Nodosilinea sp. E11: one gene and its partner. The protein of the gene in region 1 interacts with the protein of each later gene in a pairwise test. Links are inferred from orthologs where the notes say so. Each region holds a gene or a part of one and is shown on either strand. Other genes may lie near its edges.

What was found. Proteins that work in one complex are often made in the same cells at the same time.
Region 2: the proteins of RRF56_RS12620 (region 1) and sfsA interact in binary tests that used the Escherichia coli proteins (3 or more experiments, as listed by UniProt). The link is inferred for Nodosilinea sp. E11 from one-to-one orthologs.

The regions. Positions count from the first base shown.
Region 1 is NZ_CP136520.1:2,326,909-2,335,002, reverse strand. Bases 2,089-4,989 are described here. They hold RRF56_RS12620 (glutamate-5-semialdehyde dehydrogenase), read right to left. Parts: upstream 4,250-4,989; coding sequence 2,927-4,249; downstream 2,089-2,926. Other genes in these bases: RRF56_RS12615 (ArsR/SmtB family transcription factor), read right to left, coding at 4,373-4,642; RRF56_RS12625 (prephenate/arogenate dehydrogenase), read right to left, coding at 2,089-2,897. In the rest of the region: RRF56_RS12630 (ATP-binding protein), read left to right, coding at 84-1,904; more of RRF56_RS12625, read right to left, coding at 2,055-2,088; RRF56_RS12610 (metallothionein), read left to right, coding at 5,041-5,211; RRF56_RS12605 (cofactor assembly of complex C subunit B), read left to right, coding at 5,343-6,047; RRF56_RS12600 (class I SAM-dependent RNA methyltransferase), read right to left, coding at 6,061-7,185; infC (translation initiation factor IF-3), read left to right, coding at 7,434-7,919; RRF56_RS12590 (response regulator), read right to left, coding at 7,988-8,094. UniProt on the Escherichia coli protein: Catalyzes the NADPH-dependent reduction of L-glutamate 5-phosphate into L-glutamate 5-semialdehyde and phosphate. The product spontaneously undergoes cyclization to form 1-pyrroline-5-carboxylate.
Region 2 is NZ_CP136520.1:1,662,486-1,667,806, forward strand. Bases 1-2,725 are described here. They hold sfsA (DNA/RNA nuclease SfsA), read right to left. Parts: upstream 1,865-2,725; coding sequence 1,136-1,864; downstream 1-1,135. Other genes in these bases: RRF56_RS09750 (HEAT repeat domain-containing protein), read left to right, coding at 1-117; RRF56_RS09755 (WecB/TagA/CpsF family glycosyltransferase), read left to right, coding at 268-1,008; recJ (single-stranded-DNA-specific exonuclease RecJ), read right to left, coding at 1,912-2,725. In the rest of the region: more of recJ, read right to left, coding at 2,726-4,245; RRF56_RS09770 (hypothetical protein), read left to right, coding at 4,577-5,321. UniProt on the Escherichia coli protein: Binds to DNA non-specifically. Could be a regulatory factor involved in maltose metabolism.

The sequences.
Region 1 (8,094 bases):
GCCTGCGTTCCTTAATTTGCCTTAACTAGAGCCATTGGTCGGTTGAGTTGGTTACTATGGGAGCGTTCCGGCTCCGTACTGCTATGCGATCGCGACGTTCCTTCCGTACTCTGGCCGCAGCCGGTGAGATGGCCCCAGGCGAACCTGTGTCGGCCTGGATGATGGTGCTTAGCCCCAGTGGCATAGTGGAGTCGATCCAAACCCTGGGCGCATCCGTATTACCGCCAGCGCTGACAGCTACCTGGGTCGGGCGATCGCTCGCCGAAGTTGTGGCCTTTACCACCCCCTATGCCCTGGGCCATGCCCTCAGCCGCTTGGCTACCCAAAGCGAACCTGTGCAATTGTCTGGTCGCTGCCCCTTGGGGTCCCACAGTCTTGATGTGCAGTGGGTGCTACAACCTCTGCTAGGGCTTGATGGCAAGCTGTTTCGCATTGCTGCTACGGGCTACCTGGCCGACCTCAACGGTCTGGCTGATAGTTTGTGGCTCCGGGCCGTGGCACCAGCTGCGGTAGCTCCAGAGTCAGCCTCGGAAATCTGTACCCAGCTTCAGACCTACTCGCCTCGGCTCAACCAAATCACCCGCAACGTACGCTGGACCCTGGACTTAGAAATCATTCGCCAGCAAACGGTGGAGGGACTGGGTGATTTGTTTGAGGTCGACCGCTGCTTGGTTTGTAGCTGTGCCGTCGCCCCCAATACGGCTCCCGAAGCCGTCACGGTCGCTGCTGAATATGTGAAATTTAACGATCTGCCGACCTGTCAGGGGCAGGTGTGGTTACTGGCCGAAACCCCCTGCCTGAGCGCCGCTGTCCAGGCTCCGGTGGGGGTGATACCACCTCGGCAACCAGCGGATCCGTCGATCGTGGCGGTGGCTACGCGTTACCAAAACACCATCAATGGGTTCATTGTGCTCCACGACCGGCCTACTCGGGTGTGGACAGAGGTAGAGCTAAATTTGTTGGTCGATCTGGCCGATCAGGTGGGAACTGCGATCGCCCATGCCACCCTATTCAGCGAAAGCCACGCCCTGGCCATTAAGCTCCAGCAGGCCAACGCCAGCCTGATGGAAAAACAGCGCGAGTTTCAAGAAGCCCGCCGCCAGGCCGAAGAAGCCCGCCAGCAGGCCGAAGAAGCCTCACGGCTAAAAAGCGAGTTCCTGGCCAACACCTCCCACGAGCTGCGCACTCCCCTCAACGGCATGATTGGCTTTCTCAAGCTGGTGCTTGACGGCATGGCCGACGACCCCGCCGAGCAGGAAGAGTTCATCGAAGAAGCTCACAAGTCAGCCATTCACCTGCTGCAACTAATTAACGATGTGCTCGACATCGCCAAGATTGAAGCCGGCAAAATGCAGATCGACATGGGGCCGATCAGCCTTAGGGAGCTGTTGGCGGATCTGGAAACCTTTATGCGCCCGCTCTCTAACCAAAAGAATCTATATCTAGAGCTTTTGCTGCCCGCCACCCGCGACGATATCACCGTCAACGGCAATTACCAACGCTTACTCCAGGTGCTGATTAATCTGGTGGGCAACGCCATTAAGTTCACCCATGAGGGCGGGGTTACCATCAGCGCCGAGGTGAAACCGCAAAAGGTCGAATATAAAGGTAAACCCTGGCCTGGCCTGGTCAAAATTAGTGTGGCCGACACCGGTATTGGTGTGTCGCTCGAAAAGCAAGACCGGCTGTTTCAAAGCTTTAGTCAGGTAGACGGCGATCGCACCCGCCAGTACGGCGGCACCGGCTTAGGCTTGGCCATTTCCCAGCGTTTGGTCGAGGCCATGGGCGGCGTGGTGCAGTTCATCAGCATGGGCGAAGGGCTGGGCTCGACAGTGACCTTTACCGCCCTGCTATATCAAAAACCGGTGGTGATCGACAAAGAACCCGTGTACCCGGCGAAGTAATAGTTTGACCTGGCTCTCAGTCTCCCTAAAGCAACTGGATTTCTCGTTATACCGAATCCGAATTGCATAACCCCGATTCCCAAACGGCCAAACCATAGGGTCGCATGGCATGCGCCCTGCTGAACCGGGGTCACCAAACAGGATTCAGTATTAGATCAAGTAGGCAGGCCGGGCAGCTTGTGCCTGGGTAAGAGTGTTGTGCACTGCGTCCCAGTCTTCGGCAGAAATCAGCATTTTCATCTGCTCTAGCTGCTGCTGATATTGGGTTAGGGCTTCTAGCAGGGCCGCTCGGTTGTGGCGGGCCATCAGGGTACCCAGCTCTGGCACGCCGCCGCCTACCCGGCTGGTGTCTTGAAAGCCTGAGCTGGCCAAGGTTTGAGCCAGGGCCAGAATAGCTGGGTCAGCTTCCTCCTGGCAGGCGAGAATCAGGCTGCTGCTGACCATCACCGGCAGGTGCGAAATCCAGGCGACGGCGCGATCGTGTTGGGGGGGGCTGCACTGGCAGAGGTTAGCGCCCAGGCTGGCGGCGATCGCCCTCACCCGCTCCAGTGCCGCTGGGTTCGTGGCCTCGGTAGGCGTCAGCACGTAGGGACGTCCCTGAAACAGCCCTGCCTCGGCTACCGCCAGCCCCGCCTCGGCCTTGCCCGCCATCGGGTGTCCGCCGACAAAATGGGGCCACAGCGCCTCGATCGCTGGTACCAACTCTCCCTTCACCGAAGCCACATCGGTAATTACGGCCTCTGGGCTCAGGTGGGGCACGATCGCCGCCGCCGTGGCCACCACCGCATCAATGGGGGTGCAAATAAACACCATATCGGCCCCTGCTACCAACCCTAGGTCAGTGGCCGCTTCGGTAACTGCCCCCATCGCCACAGCCGCCTGAGCCGTCTCCTCGCGGCGGGCAATGCCAACCACGCTGTGGCCCTGGCCCACTAAATCTAGCCCCAGCGATCCGCCGATCAGACCCAGGCCAATAATGACGACACGTTCCATAGCTGCTGCTCCTGGGGCTCGACTCTAACCTAGAGCGGCAAATCTTTATGGGTGAAGGGCTTGGCCTCGCTGCCGCTGTAGGTGGCGGAGACATGGCCATCGCCCACCAGATGGTACTTGTAAGTGACCAATCCCTCTAGCCCCACCGGCCCCCTGGGGGGCATTTTTTGGGTGCTAATGCCCACCTCGGCCCCAAAGCCATAGCGAAACCCGTCGGCAAAGCGGGTCGAGCAGTTGTGATAGACCCCGGCTGCATCAACTCGGTTCATAAAGTAGGCGGCGGTGACCGGGTTGCGGGTGACAATCGCCTCGGTATGGCGAGAGCCGTAGGTCGCGATGTGGGCGATCGCCTCGGTCGTTGACGCCACCACCTTCACCGACAAAATTAGATCGCTATACTCTGTGGCCCAGTCGTCTGCGGTGGTGGGCACCAGGTAGGGCACGATCTGGCAAGCCTGGGCGTCGCCGCGAATTTCGACCTGGGCTTCTCGCAGGGCTGTCGCTAGGGGCGGTAGCGCCACCGCCGCAATGTCTTGGTGAATTAGCAGGGTTTCAATGGCGTTACAGGCGGAGGGGTAGGCGGTCTTGGCATCCACCGCGATCGCCACCGCCTGATCTAGATCTGCCTCTCGATCCACGTACAGGTGGCAAATCCCATCGGCATGACCCAACACCGGAATCCGGGTGTTGTCTTGCACAAACCGCACAAAGGCATTAGACCCGCGCGGAATAATCAGATCAACATAGCCTTCTAGATCTAGCAGAGCGCGGGTTTCTTCGCGGGTGGTAAGCAACTGCACGGCTTCGGGGTCTACCCCCGCCTCCTGCAAGCCTTGTTTAATCGCCTTGACCAGAGCCGTGCAAGAGCACACGGCCTCTTTGCCCCCCTTCAAAATCACGCCGTTGCCCGACTTAATCGCCAGAGCTGAAATTTGCATCACCGCATCGGGGCGAGACTCAAAAATTACCCCTAGCACTCCCAAGGGCACGGCAACCCGCTTGAGCACTAGCCCCTCGTCTAGCTCTCGGTGAATTTGCACCGGGCCTACCGGATCCGGTAGGCGCGCCACGTCATGCACACCTGCGATCGCCCCCGCCAACTTCACCTCATCTAGCTTGAGCCTACCGTAGAGAGGTTTAGCCAGTTGGTCCGCTACAGCGGCTTCGCAGTCGGCCTGGTTAGCCGCCACAATCTCATTGGCGTTGGCCTCTAGGGCTGCCGCTACGGCCTCAATGGCTCGGTTTTTCTCGGCGGTAGAGAGGCTGGCCAGGGTTTGGGCGGCCTGACGCGTAGCCTGGGCAATACTGAGCAGCGGTTGAACTGCGCTTTGGGCGACGGGAGAAACGGTCATAGCACTATAAGACAACCCGACAATACTTCAGTCTACCGTCTCAGTGAAAGCAGGTTGGTGGGCTAACCCCGAATCCTGTGGGTATGCCCCGCCTCAGCCATTGCCGACCCATCCCCTTTGACCTCACTCTTCCATAGGTTCATCTAGGTGCTCCGAGGCTTCGCGGTAGAGGTTAAACACATGGTCGTCTTTGAGGCAGTAGAGCACGTTGCGCCCGCGCTTGCGGTAGCTAACCAGGCGCGTCGCCCGTAAAATCCGCAGCTGGTGCGACACTGCCGACTCACTCATGGCTACGGCGGCGGCTAGCTCCCCCACGCGCATTTCTCTTAGGGCCAGAGCCGAGAGAATGCGCCAGCGATTGGGATCGCCCAGCACCCCAAAAAACTCCGCCATGCGCTGGGCTTTGTCGATGCTTAAAATTTCTGCCACCGCTGGTGTCCCGGCCTCGTGGGCACAGGCACTATGAGCACCAGTATTCTGGGCACCGGCAGTAGACTCAGCGGCGGGAACCGGGTCAGCCATAATCGTTCTCCAGCAGCCATTGCTAAAAGTATTCCATCTCAACCAGCACCTTTGCCCAAAACAAGAACCAGTCGTGCCAGCCCCGCTAGAGCTGAGACAGGCGCTAAGGCAGAACCAGCTTATCTCCTCTAGGCGATCGCCCCGTCCCACTGCAAATTGCACGGCCAAATAATGCCTGAATACCTGTTCATGTGTTATTGTCTATCTATGAACGATTGTTCAAGTGTTTGAGCAATAGTCTAGTTCACTTATCTAAGAGGAAACCTGCCATGACTACCGTTACTCAGATGAAATGCGCCTGCGACTCCTGCCTGTGCGTTGTCGATACTAGCCAAGCCCTAGAGAAAGACGGCCACTATTTTTGCAGCGATGCCTGTGCCAACGGACACCCCGAGGGGTCTACGGGCTGTGGTCACACGGGCTGCGGTTGCCACAACTAACGCGGCAGGCGGCAGGGTGCTGACCTCTCTGCCTGAGAGGCCAGCACCCTGCAGTCTGATTTCCCCCTTGAGCGGCTTAGCTCCCTTAAAATCGTCTTAACGAAGTAGTGCAGGGGAGATCGTTCTAAACCATGGCGCAAACTGACCCAAATCGGGTGCTGCGGCGGCTTCCCCTAGTGGTCGGGGGGCTAGGCGGCGTTTTGTTGCTGCTCAACCGCGTACTCACGCCAATGCTCACCGAGTCCCAGGCTCGCTCCGACGTGATGGGCGTTATTTTGAGCGCCGTGCTAATTTTGACCGGCTTGATCTGGCAGCGGGTTCAGCCCATCGCTCCGGAGGCGGTTACCCTGGTAGGCGAAGCCGGTCTAGAATTCGACGCAGCCTTGTCAGAAGCCACTAAGACTGAGCTGGCTTGGGCCTCGCATCTGCTGTTGACCAACACCGTCACCCGTTCGGTCGTGGTCTATCACCAGGGCAAAGTGCTGCTGCGGCGCGGTATCTTACCCCCCCAGGCCGAGGTTACTCCTGGCCCCATTCTGAAGCGGGTACTTGAGACTGGCAAAGCCATCTATCTGGTTAATCTCAGCATTTACCCTGGGCGAGTCGAGTTTGACTATTTACCCGAAAACACCCAGGGTGTGATCTGCCAGCCCATGGGTAAAGATGGCGCGTTGATTTTGGCGGCCAACGCCCCCCGCAGCTACACCCGCCAAGACGAAGCCTGGGTAGAGGGCCTGGCCGATAAATTGGGCCATAGCCTAGATGCCCTGAGTCTAGATGCACTGAACTCGGAGCCTGGTCATCCAACCTCTGAGGTTGCCACGTTTGAGGGCTAACCCAACATAGGCTTCAATACAGCTCATACTTCAGCCACTGGCAGGGCAGAGTGCCGTTATACACGGCCACCCGCTGGGCCGACTTCAGCCCAATATGTCGAGCCAGGGCTTTGTTGCCGCTGAGCACAAAGGCTGTCCACCCCTTAAAGCGCTGCTTGAGCACGTCGCCTAGCAACTTGTAGAAGGCCCCGAGGTCATCGTCGGCCCCCAGCCGTTCGCCGTAGGGCGGGTTGCACAGCAGATAGCCGCTGTCGGCGGGGGCCTCTAGGTCGGCTAGGTCGGCAGCCCAGAATTTAATCTGCTCAGCCAGATCGCAGCGTTGGGCGTTGCGCTGAGCCTGCTGAATGATGTCGGGATCGCGATCGCACCCCCCCACCCAGGTATCTAAGTCTGGTCCTCGACTGGCCTCGGCTTCCTGCCACAGGCGATCCCACAGGTCGCCATCGAAATCGGGCCAGGTCTGGAAGCCAAACTCCTCGCGAAAGAGGCCTGGAGCAATATTTAACGCCGCCAGGCTGGCCTCTAGCGGCAGCGTGCCAGAGCCACACAGCGGGTCAAACAGCGGGACGTTGCCAGGCCAGTCGGTGAGCTTGACTAGGGCGGCGGCTAACGATTCTTTGAGCGGCGCGGCCCCAACCGCTGGGCGGTAACCCCGCCGGTGCAGGCTGCTGCCCGAGCTGTCGAGGCTGACGGTGCAAGTATCGTTTTGAATGTGTACATTCAGCCGCACCTCGGGGTGTTGGGTGTCGATAGTCGAGCGATCGCCCCAGTGCTGGCGCTGCTGGTCAACCACGGCATTTTTGACTTGAAGAGCTGTGAAGTGGGTGTGGTTCAGGCGGCTATTTTTGCCGGTGGCATCGACCGCAAAGGTGAGCTCAGGAGACAGGTAGGGCCGCCAGTCAATACTCTGAATGCCTTGGTAGAGATCGTCGGCATCGTGGCAGGGGCAATCGGCTAGCTTAACTAGCACCCGAAAAACCAGCCGTGACCACAGGTTAACCCGGTACAGCAGCTCGCGATCGCCCTCAAAGGCAACTCCACAAAAACCCGGTGCCACTGCCTGGGCACCGAGAGATTCTAGTTCTTGAGCGGCCAGGGCTTCTAGCCCACGGGCAACGGTGGCAAAATATGCGGCCATAGGCCTCCTCTAAGACGTCTGTATGCCCCCAGGGTAGTGGCATGAAGCCCTAATTTCCTGGGTGATCTACTGTTTTGTTAAGACCGGATATTTTGACACATCTACCCCCTAGAAGCTGGGCTATTCTATTGATATCCTATTGGATAGTGCTCCCTAGGCTTAGGGTACGGTACACTAGCCAGCGCTCCATTCAGAGGCTTCGCCCCTAAGTGCCTGGCCCCATTGTTGAATTATGAGAGGGACGACTTATTTCTAAGACGCAACTGGTAAACCGGCAAATTCGCTCACCCCAGGTGTTCCTGATCGATCATGAGAACCAAAACCGAGGTCTCATGGAAACCCGCGATGCGCTTAAGCTGGCGGAAGATCAAGGCCTTGATCTGGTGGTGGTCTCTAACGGCAAAGATGCCCCTGTGGCCAAAATTCTGGATTACGGTAAGCTCCAGTACCAGCAGAGTAAGCGGCAGAAGCAAAGCTCTAAGCCGTCTTTGAAAGAGGTCAAGCTGCGCCCCAACGTGGGTGAGTCTGACTACCAGCTCCGCATTCGACGCTCTGTGGAGTGGCTCTCGAAGGGAGACTCGGTTAAGTTTTTGGTGCGCCTGCGAGGGCGTGAGCACCAGCACCGTGATCGCGCTGCGGAGCTGCTAGAACGCATTGTGCAGGATATCGGCGATGCCGGTAAGGTACAGGCTCTCGACAAAAAGGCCCTAGTGCTAATGATTACTCCCGCCTAGGGAGGGGTTAGCCGGTGGTTGTCTACCTCGTTTTTGGGGTCGTCAACCATCGGTTTTTGGCCCTGTGCTCAGGTGGCCCAGCCTAAGGTCTGGGCCACCTGTTGCCATACCGTGATGGGGTCAAAGGGCTTGGCAATGACCCCGGCCACCCCAAGGGCGTTAAAGCGATCGCGGT
Region 2 (5,321 bases), 670 kb from region 1 along the record:
GTAGAGCCTGCGACGCAACAGCCAATGATTCTAGCCGCCCTCGAACAAGCGCAGTACGACGACACCCTGGCCGTACAGGCCCGTGCCCGCCTGGCCTTAGAAGCACTAGACCAATAGAGGCAGCTGCGTTAAAGTCTTGCCGACGATGTTGAGAAATACGACACATTAATTCGATTTCGAGGTATGGTCTCTATGGTTAATGGGCAAAGGGCGTTGCCACCAGGCATCTAGCGCTCTAGCCTAGGGTCGAGGGTTGGGAGAGTAAACATGACGTTGGCAAATCGAGCAAACACCCCAGATGTATTGAAAGTCATGGGGTTACCCGTTCACTGGCGGGCCGACTATGCGGGCTGGCTGATCGATCACTATCGTCAGGGGCACGGTGCCCATGTGGTTACCCTCAACGCCGAAATGGCCATGCAGGCTGACCAAAACCCGGCCCTGCGCCAGGTCATTCTCAATGCTGAGCTAGTCATTCCTGACGGGGCTGGGGTGGTGCTGTACTTTCGCACCAAAGGGCAGCGCATTGAGCGGGCTCCGGGCATTGAGCTGGCGGCGTCAGTGCTCAAGCGCCTATCCCCCCAAGAAACAGTTTTCATGTACGGTGGCGTGCCCGGCGTGGCCGATCGCGCCGGGCTCTACTGGCAGCGGCAACTGGCTGGGTTACAGATTGCTGGCACCCAGCACGGCTACCTCGGGCCTGAAGACCAGCCCGATTTTTTGCGGCATTTGGAGCGACTCCAGCCCAGCGTTATTCTGGTCGGCATGGGCGTACCCCGCCAAGAACTGTGGATTCGTGAACATCGTCACCTCTGCCCCAACAGCGTTTGGATTGGCGTGGGCGGTAGTTTCGACATCTGGGCTGGGGTCAAATCTCGCGCCCCCGAGTGGATGTGCCGCAACCACTTGGAATGGCTCTACCGCCTCTACAAAGAGCCCTGGCGTTGGCGTCGCATGCTGGCGTTGCCCCACTTTGCCTGGCGATCGCTGACTTACTCGGCGCGCTAGCCTGCCTATTTATGCAGGGCATTGCCGTGCAATGCCCCTACCAGAAAATTCCGCCTGTCAGGGTGTCCTACCTCAATCAACGGCTGCCATTGGGGCGCGATCGCCTTCATCCTTGCAGGATCTGGTCTTAGGCTAAAACAAGCGGGGCGAGACCCAGGTAACGCAGGCCGGCGGGAGTAATGTCAAAGCGGCAGGGCAAGATCTGCACTCCCTTAGCGATCGCCTCGCGCAGCAGCAGCCCGTAAGTGGGGTCGGCCTCATCGCCGGGCGAAAACGCGGTGCAGTCGCCCCGGTTAATGAAGTACAACATCACCGCCTGGGCGGTGGGAATCAATGCCGTCAGTTCTCTGAGGTGCTTTTGGCCACGGGTTGTCACCGTATCGGGAAATAGCGCCAGGGTACCCTTGGCCCAGGTGGTGTTTTTCACCTCGATATAGGTGATCGGAGCCGCGTCTTCCCCAGCGATCACAAAATCGATTCGGCTTTTACCATCGCCGCCGTAGCGTACCTCTGGGCGAATGGTGGTGTAGTCACCCAGTTCTGGAATTTGCCGCGCCTCTAGCAGCGACTTCACCACCCGGTTGGGCAGCGCCGTGTTGACCCCGGCCCAGGTGGGCACCGTGTCGTTAACTTCCGCCAGTTCCCAGGTGTAGGCCAGCTTGCGCCTGGGGTCAGAACTCTGGGAAACCAGCACTCGCCCACCGATGTGGCACACCCCAGTCATCGGCCCCGTGTTGGGGCAGTGGGCTGTGATCACCTCCCCAGTTTCGAGTTCAATATCGGCAAAAAATCGCTTGTAGCGCTTTAGCAGAGTGCCCTCAATCAGGGGCGGCAAGGGATAGAACCAGTCGGTCATAACAAGGGCTAAGGGGGGGTAATGCTCACCCTATCAGGAATGTGACCCTACCCAAACCTGGGGTCGTGCCCTAGGGCGCTCACCGGCACCTGGGCAAAATAGCGACGGCGAAACTGCTCCTCTTGCAGGGCATCTAAAAACCGCCTGACGGCGGCTGGGTCAGGGCTTACCGAGTCAGACTCGATGGGGTCGGGAGCAGGCTGTATCGCCAGGGTTTCTAGGTCATCAACTATCTCAAAGCCCACCGCTGCCAAGGCGGCCAACCCCAACGACAGACTCGTGGGAGACAGCCGCAGCCGCTGCATTAGCTGTACCCTGGTCACCACCGTTGCCGTACGAGCGAGGTATTTGGCAATGCCCACCAGTTCTTGCCACAGATCTAGCGGCAAGCGGTCATCGACCACCAAGGAAAATGCCAGCGCCACGGGCAACCCAGCCTGGACGGCCTGGCGCTGCCAATCTTGCCAATCGCGCCACTGGGTAGGGGCTTGGTCAACGACTAGGGCCGCATCTTGGGCGGCGGGGGTGGCCTGCCGCCAGTCGAGAATAGGCAGTATCTGGTCGGATATTGCAACAGCCGTCTCGACAAGCACCGGACGCACATCCACCAGTTTGACGTGGTAGCCGTTATAGCTGTTGAAATCTAGCTCGACGACCAGGTCACAGCGACCGGGGGGCAGTTCATCGCGGTAGTGGCCCCACCACTCCCCAGGAAAGCCCGTCTGAGCGGTGTCGTCCCACAGCTCAAATTCAGTTTTGATGAACCCCACGGTTTTGTTGTGGCGATCGCGCAGTTTTCGGTGCGAGGTATTTCTAAACCACCCATTGCGAATCAGCAGCTTGGGCACTGGGTTACCCATACCGCAGGGTTCGAGCCCCTTCAGCTCGCGAAACAGCGGCTGACCCAGCTCAGCCACCGTCACGATTAAATCGATCGCCAGCGCGGGCTGAGGTGCACCGTCCCCCCCCAACTGTTCGCGCACCATGCGGTTGAGTGCCGCCGCCAGCACATCGATGTGGGCCACCGGCAGGGTAAGCCCCGCCGCCAACGGGTGACCGCCAAAGCCAGTCAGCAGCTCGGCCTGGGCCTGAAACAGCTGGTAGAGATCTAGCCCCGCTACCGATCGCGCCGACCCCCTGGCCATAGGGGGGCTGCCATCCTCCGGTGGCGGATCGAGGCGCAGCAAAATGGTGGGCCGCCCCAGGGCCTGGGTTACCTGCCCTGCCACCAGGCCCAACAGCCCTGGCTCCCACTGCTCGTCGGCCAGAACCACACAGCGAGTCGTAGACAGATCGACCTGGGCGACCCGTGCCATCACCTGGTTGTAGAGGTCGCGCTGGAGGGCTTTACGGCGGGTGTTGGCCAACTCGGCCTCATGGGCCAGGGTTTTGGTGCGAGAGCCAGCTTGACTCGTCAGCAATTCCACACAAAAACTGGCATCGCCATGGATACGGCTGACAGCATTGATCCGGGGGCCGAGACCAAAGGAAATATCGGTGGGGCGATCGCCCGTGCGCTTGCACAGCGCCAACAACTCTGCCAGCCCTGGCCGTGGGTACGGCGGATGGGGCTGAGTTTGGGTTTGTAGCCGGGTCAACCCCACCTGCGCCAGATAGCGGCAGTCGCCCCGCAGCTCTACTAGGTCGGCAATTAGGCCAATCGCCACCAGGTCTAAAACATGGTCGAGGGGCAGGGGCGGCGGCGACTCCAAGGCGGCGTAGAGGCCCTCCAGTAGCTTGTAGGCCACCGCCACCCCCGACAGCGTCGCCAGCGGATGATCGGACGACAGAGAGCGGGGGTTGATCAGGGCCACCGCGCCCAGCTCTCCCTCCGGCAGCGTGTGGTGATCGGTGACAATCACCTCCAGGCCGAGCGCCTTGGCGTAGGCAATTTCGGCCCCATTGGTGCTGCCGGTGTCGCAGGTCACCACCAGCGTGGCTCCCCACTCAGCTAGCTGGTCAAGCCCCCGCCGTGACAGCCCGTGGGACTCGCTCAGACGGTTGGGGATATAGTACGTGAGGCGATCGCCCTTGGGAATTAGCTGCCCCAGCCCATCCCACAACACAGCGGTCGAGGTCACCCCGTCGGCATCAAAGTCACCCCAGATCGCCACCTGCTCATCGGCCGCGATCGCCTGTTTAAGGCGCTCAATGGCGATCGCCATCTCTGCCCCAAAGGCGCTGGCGGGGGTAGGCCGATACACCGCCGGGTTTAACCAGCCCGGCAGCTCTTCAAGCCCGCAGAGCTGCCGCTGCCACAGCACCTGGGCCAACCAGCGCGACGGCTGAGCCCCCGGCAGAGCCTGAGTCACCGCCTCTACCCAGCGATCGGGGCAAGCCTCGATCGGGGGCAGATCCCAGCGCAGCGGTAGTGCATCCATAGCGGTCAACCTAGCGAAGTCAAGAAATGGTGAGGCGGGAGTGATGGAAGTTTGACAGACTAGGGCAGTTTAAATAAGCTTCCATAAATTACAGAAAGCCTAAAATCCTAGATCAATTTCCTACGATAGGGTGAGGAAGATCTTCAAAATCATCCGATTGGCTGAGTATATCTATAGTAATCCTCCGTCTTAGGGTAGAGCTATAGATGCCCGCCATCTCCCATCGTCCCTGATGCGGTCAGGTTGACTGTCATGGAAGCTCCGGGTTCGTGGGACCCCACCCATAGCCACCTAGATTGTTTCTGGGGTTGTGTACTCCTCACTAATTACTATGACCAAACGTAGCCACCCTGAGCTAGACGGGCAACATCCTCAAACACTGTATCGATTTGAGCTCAAACGCCCTGGCCAAGCCCTGCGAGAACGGCTAGCCTGGGGGGCCGTTGGTCTATCCCTAGGCCTGGCCCTTGCCGGCGGATATTCACTGGTGACCTCTCAGCCGCGAGCCTGGTCATGGCCGCCCAATCGCGCTGCTGCCGCCGCCGTAGACAACCCCTTCTACCAGGGCAGCGAGCGGGCCATGTCAGCCGCCGAGCTCACCCAAACCGCCGAATTTAGCGAAGAGTGGGCCGAAGTAGCCATGCTGTGGGAGCAGGCCATTGGCTTTATGCAGTTGGTGCCTCAGGCCAGTGGCCAGGGCAGTCTGGCCCAAGAAAAAATTGCCGAGTACGGGCGCAATTTGCAATATGCCCAGAGTAACGTCACCAGCCGCCCCAGCAGCACTCCAACCGCCAAAACCTACTGGACCCTGGGTTCTGATCTAGACCTAGTCTTAGCGATTCAGGGCACTCCCTCCCAAACCACCCAGTTTCCCAACACCTGCCAGCAAACCCTGCGCTACGGCAACAGCACCATTGAGCTCAACAACGGCTACGTCAAGCAGTACAACAACGCCGATGGCACCCTCAAGGTGCTGGGCGAAGGGTCTATGATACTCTCGGCTCAAGCCGCCCAAGACACTTGGACGCTAGGATCGAGCGAAGCCCAGGTCATGCAATTGCAGGGCACCCCCACCC